Regions from separate parts of the Roseateles sp. genome, predicted to be linked through region 2. Evidence: riboswitches for the same ligand, from Rfam matches in the RefSeq annotation. Region 2 holds a riboswitch; the other holds the start of a gene.
The links. A riboswitch is a leader RNA that binds a small molecule or an ion and turns the genes downstream of it on or off. The one in region 2 is predicted to bind S-adenosylhomocysteine.
Positions count from the first base shown of each region.

Region 1: another riboswitch for S-adenosylhomocysteine. It lies ahead of metH (methionine synthase); the one in region 2 lies ahead of ahcY (adenosylhomocysteinase).

Region 1 is NZ_OZ253537.1:275,844-283,707, forward strand. It holds gene ACQY39_RS01225 (ATP-binding protein) at 1-1,684, shown strand, start outside; gene ACQY39_RS01230 (glycine zipper 2TM domain-containing protein) at 1,712-2,029, opposite strand; gene metH (methionine synthase) at 2,380-5,121, opposite strand; S-adenosyl-L-homocysteine riboswitch at 5,197-5,312, opposite strand; gene ACQY39_RS01240 (hypothetical protein) at 5,398-6,600, shown strand; gene ACQY39_RS01245 (homocysteine S-methyltransferase family protein) at 6,627-7,688, opposite strand; gene ACQY39_RS01250 (PEP-CTERM sorting domain-containing protein) at 7,802-7,864, opposite strand, start outside.
Region 2 is NZ_OZ253537.1:1,546,862-1,554,725, forward strand. It holds gene pepQ (Xaa-Pro dipeptidase) at 1-1,075, shown strand, start outside; gene ACQY39_RS06685 (OmpW/AlkL family protein) at 1,837-2,463, opposite strand; gene metF (methylenetetrahydrofolate reductase [NAD(P)H]) at 2,612-3,457, opposite strand; gene ACQY39_RS06695 (TlyA family RNA methyltransferase) at 3,454-4,230, opposite strand; gene ahcY (adenosylhomocysteinase) at 4,377-5,816, opposite strand; S-adenosyl-L-homocysteine riboswitch at 5,937-6,056, opposite strand; gene ACQY39_RS06705 (DNA glycosylase AlkZ-like family protein) at 6,137-7,243, opposite strand; gene ACQY39_RS06710 (GGDEF domain-containing response regulator) at 7,301-7,864, opposite strand, start outside.

The DNA of each region.
Region 1 (7,864 bases), 1.3 Mb from region 2:
TGCCGGCGGTTTTGTCTATGCCATCGGCGCGCTGCCGGCCGGTCCGCTGCAAGGCCGCCTGCCGGGCCAGCTGCTGCTGGATGAGGTGCATCGGGTGCGCATCGGCGTGCAGTGGCGCGGCCAGACCCAGCAATGGCTGGCGCCCTTCGAGGCGCAAAGTGGCGGGCGCTTCCAGCAGCGCGGCCGGCTCACCGGCTTTGAATTGCCTCCCGGCGAGACCCAGCTGCGCCCGGCCCGCCCGGACCGCGATTTCCGCGGCTGGTTGTGGCGTGAAGGCCCGTGCCTGGCCGAAGTCGCCACCTCTACCGCCGACGATTGCCCGCGCCAAACCATGTTCTCCCTGCGCGTGCCTGTAGCGGCCTTGCAGCAGGCCCTGGCCGCGCCGCGCGCGCTGGTCTGGCCGCCGGCCGATCTGAGCCAGCTGCGCCTGCACATCGAGCTGCTGGGCCCGCAGGGCGCTGTGCTGTTCGACAACCAGGCCGGCCCGGCCCATTCACCGCTGACCCTGGGTGGTCTGGGCCACGAGTTGCAGCGGGGCGAACTGCTGCGCATCAGCCAACAAGGCCGCAGCGTGGCCGAGCTGCGCGGCGCCGCGTCCGAGCCACAGGACACCCTGCCCTCGCCCTGGCTGACCCGGCTGATCCGCCGCCTGCCGCTGAGCCAGACACCACCGCCCCCGCTGGCCGAGGCGGAAGTGCTGACGCCGCTGGGCCGCTACCAGCTGCGCCTCAGCGGCGACTGGCGCAGCGTCGACCAAGCGCTCAGCGCGGTGGCGACACGGGTGTCCTGGCTGGTCGGCGCCATGCTGGGCGCGATCTTTCTGGCCTGGGCCATCATCACCCTGGGCCTGATGCGCCGCATCGCGCGGCTCACGAAGCGCGCCGCGGCCGTGTCCTACAACATGCAGCCGGCCCGCATCGACGAACGCATCGGCGAGCTCGATGTGGCCGACCTGCGCGGCCGCGACGAGCTGGGCATCCTGGCCGGCACGCTGGCCGATCTGCTCTCACGCGCCAAGCTGGCGCTGCGCCGCGAGCAGCTGCGCGCCGAGCATGAACGCGATATGTGGCATGCGGTCGGCCATGAAATCATGTCGCCGCTGCAATCGCTGCTGGCCCTGCACCCGCGCGAAGACGACCCCAAGCGCCGTTATCTGCTGCGCATGCAGCAGGCGGTGCGTGTGCTCTACGGCACCGCCAGCCCCAGCGAGGCGCTGGCCGCCGCCGCCCTGAACCCGCAGGCCCTCGATCTGGCCGGCTTTGTGCAGCTGATCGCCGAGAACGCGGCGGATGCGGGCATCGCTGCGGTGCAGCTGACGCCCTGGCAGGCGGGCGCGCTGCCGGTCGATGCCGACGAACATGCGCTGGAGGATGTCATCGCCCATCTGCTGCGCAATGCCGATCGCCACCGTCACCCCGGCACCGCCATCCGGATGACGCTGGAGCAGGCCGAGGGCATGGCCCAGCTGCATGTGGACAACCAGGGCGAGGCCATCCCGGCTGCCCTGTTCGATCGCATCTTCGACTATGGCGTCAGCAGCGCCACCGAGGGCGCCGAGCACCGCGGCCAGGGCCTGTTCGTCGCGCGCAGCTACCTGGCCCGCATGGACGGCCGCATCGTCGCCGGCCATTTGCCTGATGGCGTGCGATTTTCGATCAGCCTGCCGCTGCGAACCGGCGCTTGAAGCGCCCGCTGCGGTCGCGGCAACAGTTCAAAGCTGGCGCTGGAACTGACCGTCACGAACTCGCAGCACCTCACCGACGCTGAACTGCGGATCGCTCTCGCGCACAAAGCTCTGCACGCGGCCATCGTCGAGCTTGACGCGCACCACCCAGACCCGGTGGGACTTCTGGCGCTTCTCGATCTCATTGCCGGCCATGCCGCCAGCCACGGCACCGCCGACGGTGGCGATCTTCTTGCCAGTACCGCCGCCGATTTGGTTGCCCAGCAGGCCGCCGATCACCGCGCCGCCGACAGCGCCCAGGCCGCTGGCCTTGCCTTCGCGGCTTTCTTCATGGACAGAGAGCACGCGAGCGCAGTCTGAACACAAAACCGGCATCTCGGCCTTGCGAGCTGCGGGCTCTCGCTCGGCCTTGCTTGGAGATGCCGCCGCTGTCGCCACAGGCGCAGGCGCAGCTTCAGCCGGCCCCTGTGAACGACCGACGGCATAGGCGCCGCCCAAAAGAACCACAGCGCCAAGGACGCTGGCCATGATTTGACTGGAAGAAAAGTGCAAAGGGGCTTTCATCAAGAGACTCCAGGCCCGCCAAAAGAAGTCAAAAACGGCGGGCAGGGTTCGAGGTTCCCACGTGCCTGTGCACTTCGCGCCTTTCTGCGCGTATCAGTTGTAAGCGGGCGTAGGCCCGCCCTGGCTGCCGCTCAGAGCAGCGGTGCCAGCGCTCGCTCGGCCGCTTCCTTGCTCAGCGCCATGCGCTGCGCCCAGTCGGACACCTGGTCTTCACCGATGCGGCCGACATTGAAGTAGGCCGCGTCCGGGTGGGCAAAGTAGAAGCCCGAGACGCTGGCCGCCGGGGTCATGGCCATGCTGTCGGTCAGGCCCATGCCGATCTCTTCCGGCGTCAGGGTCCGGAACAGCGCGCGCTTGACCAGGTGGTCCGGGCAGGCCGGGTAGCCGGGTGCCGGGCGGATGCCGCGGTAGGCTTCGGCGATCAAGGCCTCATGGCTGAGCGCCTCGTCCGCGGCATAAGCCCAGAACTCCGTGCGCACACGCTGGTGCAGGCGCTCGGCAAAAGCCTCGGCCAGACGGTCGGCCAATGCCTTGAACATGATGGCGGAGTAGTCATCATGATCGGCCAGGAACTGAGCTTCCTTCTTCTCCACGCCCAAGCCGGCGGTCACGGCGAACAAACCAATGTAATCGGGCACCACGCCCTTTGGCGCGATGAAATCGGACAGGCAGCGGTTCGGGCGCTTGACCCCGTCCACCACCGGCCGCTCGCTCTGCATGCGCAGGCCATGCCAGGTCATCAAGACCTCGCTGCGGCTCTCATCGCTGTAGATTTCGATGTCGTCGTCATTGACCTGGGCGGCCGGGTAGAGGCCGAACACACCGCTGGCCTGCAGCCAGCGGCCCTTGATCAGGCGCTCCAGCATGCGCTTGCCGTCGCTGAAGACGCGCTGCGCCTCGCTGCCGACGATCTCGTCCTTGAGGATGGCCGGGAAGGGGCCGGCCAGATCCCAGGTCTGGAAGAACGGGGCCCAGTCGATGGCTTCGGCCAGATCGGCCAGATCGTAGTTGCGGATCACGCGGCGGCCGATGAACTTGGGCACCGGCGGCTGATAACTTGCCCAATCCACGGCATGCTTGTTGGCGCGCGCCTCGGCCAGGCTGACCATGGGCGTCTGCTTTTTGTTGGCATGCAGATGGCGAACCTGCTCGTAGTCGCTGCGCAGATCGGCGATGAATTTGGCGGCGCGCTCGTCCGAAAGCAGATCGCTGCACACGCCGACGCTGCGCGAGGCATCGGGCACATAGACCACCGGGCCTTCGTAATGCGGCGAGATCTTGACGGCGGTGTGCACGCGGCTGCAGGTGGCGCCACCGATTAGCAGCGGCGTGCCGCGCGAGCGGAAATGCTCGTCGCGCTGCATCTCGGCGGCCACATGCTGCATCTCCTCCAGGCTGGGCGTGATCAGGCCGGACAGGCCGATGATGTCGGCGCCCTCTTCCTTGGCGCGCGCCAGGATGTCCTGGCAGGGCACCATCACGCCCATGTTCACGACCTCGAAGTTGTTGCACTGCAGGACCACGGTGACGATGTTCTTGCCGATGTCGTGCACATCGCCCTTGACGGTGGCGATGACGATCTTGCCCTTGGGTTTGGCCTCGCCGCCGGCGTCGATCAAGGCCTTCTTTTCGGCCTCGATATAGGGCAGCAAATGCGCCACCGCCTGCTTCATCACGCGGGCCGACTTGACCACCTGGGGCAGGAACATCTTGCCGGCGCCGAAGAGGTCGCCGACCACATTCATGCCGGCCATCAGCGGACCCTCGATCACATGCAGCGGCCGGCCGCCGCTGGCCTGGATGGCTTGCCAGGCTTCTTCGGTGTCGGCGTCGATGAAATCGGTGATGCCGTGCACCAGGGCGTGGCTGAGGCGCTGGTTCACGTCGCCAGCGCGCCAGGCCAGGCGGGCCGTGTCGTCAATGGCCATGCCCTTGGCGCGCTCGGCCACTTCGATCAGGCGCTCGCCGGAATCAGCGCGGCGGTTCAGCACCACGTCCTCGACGCGCTCGCGCAGTTCGGCATCAAGATCGTCGTAGACGCCCACCATGCCGGCGTTGACGATGCCCATGTCCATGCCCGCCTGGATGGCGTGATACAGGAAGACCGTGTGAATGGCCTCGCGCACCGGATCGTTGCCGCGGAAGCTGAAGGAGACATTAGAGACCCCGCCCGAGACCTTGGCGCCGGGCAGGTTCTGCTTGATCCAGCGCGTGGCTTCGATGAAATCGACCGCGTAGTTGTTGTGCTCTTCGATGCCGGTGGCGATGGCGAAGATGTTCGGGTCGAAGATGATGTCCTCGGGCGGGAAACCGACCTCGTTCACCAGGATCTTGTAGGCGCGCTCGCAGATCTCGATCTTGCGGGCGAAGGTGTCGGCCTGGCCCTGCTCGTCAAAGGCCATGACGACAGCCGCGGCGCCGTAGCGGCGCACCAGCTTGGCCTGGCGGCGGAACTCGGCCTCGCCTTCCTTCATCGAAATGGAGTTGACGATGCCCTTGCCCTGGATGCATTTGAGGCCGGCCTCGATCACGCTCCATTTGGAGCTGTCGATCATGATGGGCACGCGGGCGATCTCGGGCTCGCCGGCGATCAGGTTCAAAAAGCGCACCATGGCCGCCTGGCTGTCCAGCATGGCCTCGTCCATGTTCACGTCGATGACCTGCGCGCCGTTCTCGACCTGCTGGCGCGCCACGGCCAGGGCCTGCTCGAACTGGCCGTTGAGGATCATGCGCGCGAAGGCCTTGGAGCCGGTCACATTGGTGCGCTCGCCGACGTTGACGAACAGCGTGCCGGCGCCGATCTGCACGGGCTCCAGGCCCGAGAGCTTCATGGCGGGCGGAATCGATGCGGCGGGGGATGTGGTGTGGGTCATGGCGGCCTTCGACGCAAAGGCAGAGCCGCGTACTCACCGCAGCCCCGCACGTGCTCAATCAAGAAAACACAGAGGAATCGGTGAGCGTCGTTGCCGGGCGCCGGCCCTGCGGTTTCCCCGGGCTGCACCTGTCCGAGCCTGGCGGCACACTCGGCTGAATGTGTGAACCCGTCGCAACGCTCCTCGGACCGGCGCATTTTACGCACCCCTCCGCGCCCGAACTCAAGCAAAGCCGGGCAAATGCCGACAATCTCCTGTGAACCCTGAACGGCCATCTTGGACCTGATCCAACTCCCCCCCAACAGCCTGCGCGCGGGCCAAGTGCTCAGCTTCGCCCTTCGCGACGCCGGGGGCAATCTGCTCTTCGCCGCCGGCCAGCCCCTGCCCAACACACCTCAGGTGCAGGCCCTGATCGCCCGCGGTGTCTGGGTGCAGGCCCATGAAACCAAGGAGTACCAGCGCGCCCTGGCGCACAAGATGGACACCTTGATGCACCAGGGCGCGGTGCTCGCCGACATCGTCAAGGTTCAGGCCGACTTTCGCCAGGAAAAAGCGCAGAAGGTCGAGCTCGGCGAGCAGGCGGCTTGGGCCGATCTGCAGATGCACGCCCACAGCCTGCTGCGCGAGCCCAAAGCCGAGGATTTCAAGCCGCGCTTCCAGCAGCTGCACAACGACGCCCTGGCGCGCCTGAACGCCAAGCCCGATGCGGTCCTGCTGCTGCTGATCTTCGAGTCCAGCCTGAACACCCAGAGCTACAGCGACCGCCACGCCCTGCTCAGCCTGGTGCTGGCCGAGCTCTGCGCGCGCCAGCTGGGCTGGCCGGAAGACTGGCGCCTGGCGCTCACGCAAGCGGCGCTCAGCATGAACCTGAGCATCACCGCCCAGCAAGACCGACTGGCCTCACAGCAAGACGGTCCCAGCCATGCCCAGCAGCAAGCCCTTGTCTCCCATGGCGACCGCAGCGCCGAACTGCTCGGCAGCCTGGGGGTCAGGTCTGAACTCTGGCTGAAGACCGTCTGCCTGCACCACGACGCCGGGCCCGGCCCGCTGGCCGGCCGCGCCCCGGCCGAACAGCTGGCGCGCGTGCTGCGCCGCATCGACATCTTCGGTGCCCGGCTGAGCCCACGGCGCTCACGCCAGGCCATGGCCGGCGCCTCGGCCGCGCGCGCCGTCTTCCTGGACGAGTTGAAACAGCCCGACGAAGCCGGTGCGGCCTTGATCAAAACCACCGGTCTCTACCCGCCCGGCAGCTTGGTGCGCCTGGCCAATGGCGAAGTTGGCATGGTCATCAAGCGCGGCCACAGCGCCACCGAACCCCTGGTGGCCTCCCTGCTGGGCAAAAGCGGCAACCCCTTGAGCGAGCCGGTGCCACGCGACACCCGCCTGGCCAGCCAGGCCATCGCCGCCAGCCTGGCACCGCATGAGCTCAAGCTGCGTGTCAACGTCGACAAGCTGCTCAAGCTGGCCGGGGCCAGCTGAAGCCAGGCTCAGCCTTCAATCCGCCTTCAGGCGGCCTGCTCGGTCAGCTGGCTCAGGAACTTGGAGCCTGAGGGCCGTGGCTGGTAGGCCGACACACCCTTAGCAATCGCCGCGATGTGGTCGGGCGTGGTGCCGCAGCAGCCGCCGGCGATATTGAGAAAGCCGCTGCGCGCGAACTCGCTCATCAGTCGGCCGGTGACATCGGGCGTTTCGTCGAAGCCGGTATCGCTCATGGGGTTGGGCAGGCCGGCATTGGGGTAGCAACTGACCGCCACCGCGCCAGCCGCCTTGGCCAACTCTTCGATGTAAGGGCGCATCAACGTGGCGCCGAGCGCGCAGTTCAGGCCGATGGCCAAGGGCTTGGCGTGGCGGACCGAATGCCAGAAGGCGGTCACGGTCTGGCCCGAGAGGATGCGGCCTGAGGCGTCGGTCACCGTGCCCGAGATGATGATGGGCAGGCGCTCACCGGTGTCCTCCATCAGCTCATCCAGGGCGAAGATGGCCGCCTTGGCATTGAGCGTGTCGAAGATGGTCTCCACCAAGAACAGATCAACCCCGCCCTCCAGCAAACCCTTGGCCTGCTCGTAGTAGGCGGCGCGCAAGGTGTCGAAATCGACATTGCGAGCACCGGGGTCGTTGACATCGGGGCTGATGCTGGCGGTGCGGGGTGTCGGGCCGAGGGCGCCGGCAGCGAAGCGCGGCTTGTCTGGCGTGCTGTATTTGTCGCAGGCGGCACGGGCCAGGCGGGCCGCGGCCACATTCATTTCATAGGCATGCGCCTGCAGGCCGTAGTCTTCCTGCGCCACGGTGGTGGTGCCGAAGGTGTTGGTCTCGATGATGTCCGAGCCGGCGGCCAGGTATTGCTCGTGGATCTGGCTGATGACATCGGGCCGGGTCAGCACCAGCAGGTCGTTATTGCCCTTGAGATCGGTCGCGTGCTCGGCAAAGCGGGCGCCACGGAAATCGGCCTCGCTCAGCTTGTAGCGCTGGATCATGGTGCCCATGGCGCCATCGAGGATGGCAATGCGCGTTTGCATGATCTCGGCCAGGCGGCCGCCGCGGGTGTAGGTGCTGGCTGAGGTGTTCATGCCGGCATTGTAGGAAACCCGACTGTGCCAGGCTGAAGCAGGGGCGGGCCGAGCTGGGCCCCGACGCAAAAAAGGCCTGCAGCGCAGGCCTTTTCAGTCACCGGAGCGTCAGCTCACTGAGCCTGACGACGGCGACGCGCCATGCCGACCACGGCCAGGCCACCGGCCAGCATCAG
Region 2 (7,864 bases):
CGATGACTACTGGCATGTGCCGCCCAGCGCGCCGACCGGCGAGTGGGTGCAGCATGTGGAGCTGATCGTCATCAGCCGCGCCGAGGACGCCGCCGCTCATCTGCAGGTGCCAGGCCGCTTGGCCATCATCGGCGAGGCCGATGCCGCGCTCGACGGCGTGGTGCCCAACAATCCGCAGGACCTGATTCACCTGCTGCACTACCAGCGCGCCTACAAAACGGCGTACGAGCTGGAACAGATGCGCGCCGCCTCGCGCCGAGCCGCGCCGGCCCATCTGGCCGCGCGCGATGCCTTCCTGGCCGGCGCCTCGGAAGCCGAGATCCACCGTGCCTACCTGATCGCCGCCGGCCACACCGACCGCGATCTGCCCTACGGCAATATCGTGGCGCTCAACGAACATTGCGCCGTGCTGCACTACCAGTACCAGGACACGCAGCGCCCGGCCCAGAGCCGCAGCTTCCTGATCGATGCTGGCGCGCAAGTGAACGGTTATGCCTCGGACATCACCCGCACGTGGTCGGCCGGTGGCGCCGACAGCGCCGAGTTCGATGCCCTGCTGGGCGCCATGGAATCGGCCCAGCTGGCGCTGGTGGACGAGGTGCGCGCCGGGGTGGACTACCGCGACATCCATCTGAGCACCCACCGCCGCATCGCCGCCATCCTGCAAGACCAGGGTCTGGTGCGCATGAGCGTGGAAGCGCAGCTGGCCGAGCGCGTGACCAGCATCTTCTTCCCGCACGGCATCGGTCATTTGCTGGGCCTGCAGGTGCACGATGCGGGCGGCTTTATGGCCGACGAGACCGGTGCCGTTTCGCCCAAGCCCGAAGGCCACCCCTATCTGCGCCTGACCCGGCCCCTGGCGGCCGGCATGGTGGTGACCATCGAGCCGGGCCTCTATTTCATCCCGACCTTGCTGCGCCAGCTGCGCGCCAGCGCCTCGGCAGCGTCCGTGGACTGGGCCAAGGTTGAGCGCCTGAGCCGTTTCGGCGGCATCCGCATCGAAGACGATGTGGTCTGCCGGGCGGAAGGGGCTGCCGAGAATCTGACGCGGGATGCGTTTGCTGACTTGAGCTGAGGTTGTTCTGGCGGGTGTCGGCACAGAGCAGCCTTCATGTTCTCCCTCGGAAGGCCCTGCAGTCCGGGCCGCCGCCGGGCTCATGGTTCCGGGGTCGGCCCTGACGGGCCGACTGCCTTGCGCTGCTCGCGCCTCGGGGCTGGCGCATAACTCACTGCACTCACTGCGTTCGTTTCGTTCAAGCAGACGCGCCAAGTCAGCGCTTGAAGCGCGCGGTTACGCGCGCGCCCCGAGCCGCTGCGCTGCTCAGCCCTCCACAATTCGCCCAGCGGCGACCCGAACTGCAGGGCGCTTGCATCGCGATCGATGTGCCCCTCGGCGATGGAACACGCCACATTCGGAGGTGGCTCGGCCCGACGACGGGCGATTTGTGCGCGGCCGAGAGCGCAACGAAGCGGCTCAGGCGCGCGCCGAAGCTTGCTTCAAGCGCGCTTCAAGCTCTGACTCGGCGCCACTGTTTGACCACAGTGAGCGCAGCGAACGGAGGGAGTTTGGCGCCGCTGAGCCGCGCAGTGAGCAGCGAGGGGAGTCGGCGCGCAGAGCCGACCCGGGCACCATGAGCACGGCGGCGGGCCGTGCCACCGCAGCGCGCAAACCCGGATACCGAACTTCCGCGATGTGCCGTTTCCCGCCGACGAAAAAATGCCGCTGTGCTTTCTTCAAGCTGCAGCGGGATGGCGCCTGGACTTCTGGCGCGGCCACCGTTGAAGATGGCACGGGTGATGACAGCGGGAAACTGTCTGGGTTTGGCTTGCTCCGACTTAGAAGCGGAAGCCCAGACCCACGCCGACCAGGGTGGGGTCGACCTTGAACTTGCCGACTTCGGTGCCGCTGGAGTAGACCTTGGTGCCGATCTGGACCTTCTTCACATCCACATTCAGGTACAGGTTCTTGCTCAGCTCGATGTCCGCGCCGACCTGGAAGGACAGGCCATAGCTGTTGCGCTTGATGCTGGGGTGCAGGGCAGCGTCCACGGCGGAGTCGAACTTCACGGCCGAGAAGTTGGTGTAGTTGACGCCGGCACCGACGTAGGGGCGGAAGGCGCCGGTCGGGTTGAAGTGGTACTGGGCCGACAGGGTCGGAGGCAGGTGCTTGAGCGAGCCGATGGCCGTGCCATTGGACTTCAGCGTATGCTTTTGCGGCACGGTCAGGATCAGTTCCAGCGCGAAGTTCGGGGTCACGAAGTAGCTGAAGTCCACCTCGGGGATGACCTTGTTGTTCACGCTCAGGCCCAGGCCGGTGCTGTCCTTGTTGGCCGAATCCAGGTTCACGGCGCGCACGCGCACCAGCCAGGGGCTTTCTTGGGCTGCAGCGTTGAAGGAGGCGCCAGCAAGGGTGGCGATGGCCAGGGCGGCAGCGGCGGTGCGAGCAAAAGTCTTGGTGATCATTTTTTGGCTTCCTATGTATGGGATCAATCAAATCTGTTCCCGATGGAAGCCATTGAATCGCTGTGTGCGGGGTTAACCCTTGATCTGGCGCAAATGCAAAAAGGCCCTCGCGAGGAGGGCCGGTGCCACTTGATTTACCGCAAACAACTCAGCCAAGTCCGAGGCGTTTGCACAACGCCAGCGTCAGCGCCGATTGATTGAGCGTATAGAAGTGGATGCTCGGTGCGCCGCCGGCAATCAGGCGCTCGCAGACGCGTGTCATCACCTCCAGGCCGAACTCGCGGATGCTGGCCACATCGTCCATATAGCCTTCCATCTTCAGTGCCACCCAGCGCGGGATCTCGATGCCGTCGCGGGCTGCGAACTGGGCGATGCGGGCGTAGTTGTGGAAGGGCATGATGCCCGGCACGATGGGCGCGTCGACGCCCAGCTTGCGTGCCTCGTCGACGAAGTGGAAGTAGGCGTCCGGGTTGAAGAAGAACTGCGTGATGGCCGAGTTGGCCCCGGCCCGCATCTTGGCGGCAAAGTGCTGCAAGTCCTTGGCGGCATAACGTTGCTGCGGGTGGTACTCGGGGTAGGCCGCCACTTCGATCTGCCAGTCCGGGCCCTGGGTCTCGCGGATGAAGGCGACCAGCTCCGAGGCATAACGGAATTCACCGGCGGTGGCGGTGCCGCTGGGCAGATCGCCACGCAGGGCCACCACGCGGCGGATGTTCTGCGCGCGGTAGGTGGCCAGGATCTCGGCGATGTTCTCGCGCGTGGAGCCCACGCAGGACAGATGCGGCGCGGCTTCGTAGCCTGCGGCTGCAATGTCCATCACCGTGCTCAAGGTCTTCTCGCGCGTGGAGCCGCCCGCGCCATAGGTGACGCTGAAGTAATGCGGATTCAGCACGCTCAGGTCTTGCACCACGGTCTTGAGCTTCTCGGTGCCCACCGGGGTGTTCGGCGGGAAGAACTCGAAGCTGACCGGCACGCGGGGTGTTGCTGTACTCATGGCGTTTCTTTCGCGACCTCGGGCGCTTGCGCCCAGAGGAAAAATTCCTTGTTGCCGTCACCGCCGGTGATGGCACTTTCAAAATAGCCCCGCACCTGCCAGCCCTGATCGCGGGCGGCCTGGCGGGCCTGGGTTTCCAGCAGCGGGTATTGCTTGGCGTCCTTGACCAAGCCGCCGCGGGCCAGCGCCTTCTTGCCCAGCTCGAACTGCGGTTTCACCAGCAGCAAGACCTGACCCTGCGGCGCCAGCCAGGCGGCCAGATGCGGCAAGGCGCCCAGCATGGAGATAAAGCTGAGGTCGCCGACGATCAAGGCAAAACCTCCAGCCGGTGCATGCTGCGCCAGGGCCGAGCCGGCCAGCTCGCGCACATGCAAATGCTCCAGCCCCACCACCTGGGGGTGCTGGCGCAGCTGTTCATGCAGCTGGCTGTGGCCCACGTCCACGCCGACCACCTTGGCCGCGCCCGCTTTCAGCAGGCAATCGGTAAAGCCGCCGGTGCTCTGGCCCATGTCCAGCACCGTCAGACCACTCACATCCAGGCCGCTCTGCTGCAGCGCACCCTCCAGCTTGAGCCCGCCGCGCGAGACAAAGCGCAGCTCCGCGTCATCGCTGACGCGCAGCTCGCAATGCTCCGGCAACTCTTCACCCGCCTTGCGGATCGTCTGCCAGTCCTTGGGCGCCCGCCACTGCGCCGCACCGGCCGAAATCAGCCGCTGCGCCGCCGAGCGAGTCGGTGCGAGGCCTTTGGAAACTAACAGTTGATCAGCGCGCATGGGTTTGGTTTCAGGTCTTGCGAGGCGTAGCGAGCGGCCGTCAGGCTAGGCGCGGGCGGATCCGCAGACCGGAACGTAGCTGGGCTACGTGAGGATCTGCGGAGGGACCCGCAACGATGTCTGGCGGCCGCGCAGTAGCCTGCCGATCAATAGCGGTAGGAGTTGGGCTTGAAGGGACCTGTCTTGGGCACGCCAATGTAAGCCGCTTGCTCCGCCGTCAACTCGCTCAGCTGCGCATTCAGCGTGCTCAGCTGCAGGCGGGCCACCTTCTCGTCCAGGTGCTTGGGCAGCACATAGACCTTACCGATGTCGTAGGCGTCCTTGTGGGCGAACAGCTCGATCTGGGCGATGGTCTGGTTGGCGAAGCTGGACGACATCACATAGCTCGGGTGGCCCGTGCCGCAGCCCAGGTTCACCAGACGGCCCTTGGCCAGCAGGATGATGCGACGACCCGAGGGGAAGATCACATGGTCGACCTGCGGCTTGATCTCGTCCCACTCGCAGGATTCCAGCGAGGCGACATCGATCTCGTTGTCGAAGTGGCCGATATTGCAGACGATGGCCTGGTCCTTCATGGCCTCCATATGCTCGCGACGGATCACGTTCTTGTTGCCGGTGGCGCTGACAAAAATGTCGGCCTTGTCGGCGGCGTATTCCATGGTCACGACGCGGTAGCCTTCCATCGCGGCCTGCAGGGCGCAGATCGGGTCGATCTCGGTCACCCAGACTTGGGCCGACAGAGCGCGCAAGGCCTGGGCCGAGCCCTTGCCCACATCGCCGTAGCCGGCCACCACGGCGACCTTGCCGGCGACCATCACATCGGTGGCGCGCTTGATCGCGTCGACCAGGGATTCGCGGCAGCCGTAGAGGTTGTCGAACTTGCTCTTGGTCACCGAGTCATTGACGTTGATGGCGCGGAACAGCAGGCTGCCCTTGGCCGCCATTTCGTTCAGGCGCAGCACGCCGGTGGTGGTTTCCTCGGTCACGCCGATGATCTCGGCGCTCTTGCGGGTGTACCAGCTGCCGTCCTGGGCGACCTTGGCCTTGATGGCCGCGAACAGGATGCGTTCTTCTTCGCTGCCCGGGTTTGCCAGCACGCTCAGGTCCTTCTCGGCCTTCTGGCCCAGATGCATCAGCAGGGTGGCATCGCCGCCGTCATCGAGAATCATGTTCGGGCCTTCGCCCGCCTCGCCCTTGCCGGCGAACTCGAAGATGCGATGGGTGTAGTCCCAGTAGTCTTCTAGCGTCTCGCCCTTGTAGGCGAACACCGGGGTGCCCTTGGCGACCAGGGCGGCGGCGGCCTGGTCCTGAGTCGAGAAGATATTGCAGGACGCCCAGCGCACTTGTGCGCCCAGGGCTTGCAGGGTCTCGACCAGCACGGCGGTCTGGATGGTCATGTGCAGCGAGCCGGTGATGCGCGCGCCCTTCAGCGGCTGCGTGGCGGCGTACTCGCGGCGGATGGCCATCAGCGCGGGCATCTCGCTCTCGGCGATGTTCATTTCCTTGCGGCCCCAGGCGGCCAGGCTCAAGTCCTTGATCAGGTATTGGTCGGCGGCCAGCGGGGTGGTGGTGATGGCGGTAGTCATCGGACAGCTCCTTCATGCGAGATATGAAGCCGCTGTCGTCATCGCCGGGGGGGAAGGGTGTCCAAAAGGACAGGCCCGGAGTTCCGAACCTTGCAAACCGATCACCCACGCGAAAACGTCAGCGGGTGAGCGCGGTTGCCATATGGACAGGGCCGAGAGGGGAGGGGCCGCTGTGCAAATTTTTCCGAGCCTGGCCCAGATCCAGCGAGCCGGATCCAGGTTGCAACGCTCCTCGGAACGCCTGAATTCTAGCCGCATCACTGCAAGTCGCGTGCGGAACAAGCGGGGAATCCCTGGCTATTCGCCGTGCCAGGGTTTCTTCAGCCTGGCTCCTCCAGGCCGAGAAAGCAGGCCAGCTTGCTCAGCTCCTGCTCCAATGCCTTGGCAAAGGCCGGGTCGGGGGGAGGGTAGCCTTGCACATAGCCCAGCTGCGCCTGCAGCCGGCCCCCGGTCGCGCTGACATTACCCCAGCCGATCACCTCGCCGCGCCATAGCAGAGGCAGGGCGTAGTAGCCGAGTTTGCGCTTGGGCGCTGGGGTGTAGGCCTCAAAGCGATAGGCCCAGCCCCAAAAGCGCTCGAAGCGCAGGCGGTCCCAGACGATGGGGTCGAAGGGGGCCAGCAGGCGCGCGGCCTCGTCCAGTTTCCAGCGTTTGGAGCTTGGGTTCTCGCCCTCAGGCCAGTACCAGGTCTGCCCCTCGACCTCGGCCTGGGGCCAGGTCTTGCGCGCCATGGCCAGGGTCTGGCGCAGCTCACTGCGCAGATGTGGCGCGCCGTAGCCCAGCAGGCTGCAGAGCTGGCCCAGGCTGCGCGAGGGCAGGGGCGCGTACTTGGCCAGCACCAGCTCTAGCAGGGCCTGTGCTTTCTCATGCGGCGAGCGCGGGTCGGCCTCGTGCACCACGGCGCTGTAGACCCGCTGCCCTTGCTCGCGTTGCTGCACGCGCAGCAAGCCTCGGTAGTGCATCGCGTCGAGCAGATGGGTGGTGGCATTGCTGCTGCCGCCCCAGGCATTGCGGGTGGCGCCGAGCTGAAACTCAGCCTGGATCTCGCGCGGGTGGCAGGCTCCATGGGCTTGGACGAATGCCTGGATCTCGGCCGCCTGGGCGCGTGTCTTGGCGTCCCAGCTGCGCTTGGCGCTGCGCGGGTGCATGAGCTTGAGGTGCTCGCGCGGCAGGAAGCCGTAGTTGACCAGGCAGTCTTCTTCCACGGCCAGGCGGGCATAGCGCCGCTCCAGGTCGCCGGCTCGGTAGTCCTTGACGCGGTGCCGCAGGGTCAGGTCTTGCGCACGGGCCGGGGCGCGGATCGGATCCGCCTGCACAAAGCCCAGACGCTGGATGGCCTGCGGCAGGCTGGTCGGCTTGAACAGGCTGCGGGCCACGGCATGGCGCCGCAGGTCTTCGATGGTGATGGTCTTGCTGTTGACGCCCATGAGCGGCCCTCCTGGGCGCCGAGCATAGGCAAGGGGCTGTGGTTTTGTCCAGCTGTTTCAGGGCTTGGGTGTGGCGCGCAGCAACTCCCTCTGCTCCACCGTGTCGAGCAGCATTTCGTAGCTGAAGAAGCGGTTGCGGCCATGTGCCTTGGCCGTGTACAGCGCGTCATCGGCGCGAATCAACAGGCCCTCTGCCGTGGTTGATGCATCGGGAACGCAGGTCGTGATGCCGCCGGACAAGCTGACGTGGCGGGCGACGGGCGAATCCGGGTGGGCGATATGGGCGTGGGTCAGAAGATGGGTCAGGGTTCGCGCATAGGTCATGGCGCCCGACCGGGGTGTGTTGGGCAGGACCAAGGCGAACTCCTCTCCGCCATAGCGGGCCACGCAGTCGCTCGGGCGGCGGCAGGCCTCGCTGAGCAGCTGAGCCACCTGGCGCAGGCAGGCATCACCTTCCACATGCCCCAGTTTGTCGTTGTAGCGCTTGAAGAAGTCCACATCGCAGAGCACGACCGTCAGCGGCGTGGCGTCCCGCCAGGCACGCCCGATCTCTTCATGCAGCCTGGCGTCGAGTGCGCGGCGGTTCATCAGGCCGGTCAGGCTGTCAATGCTGGTCAATTC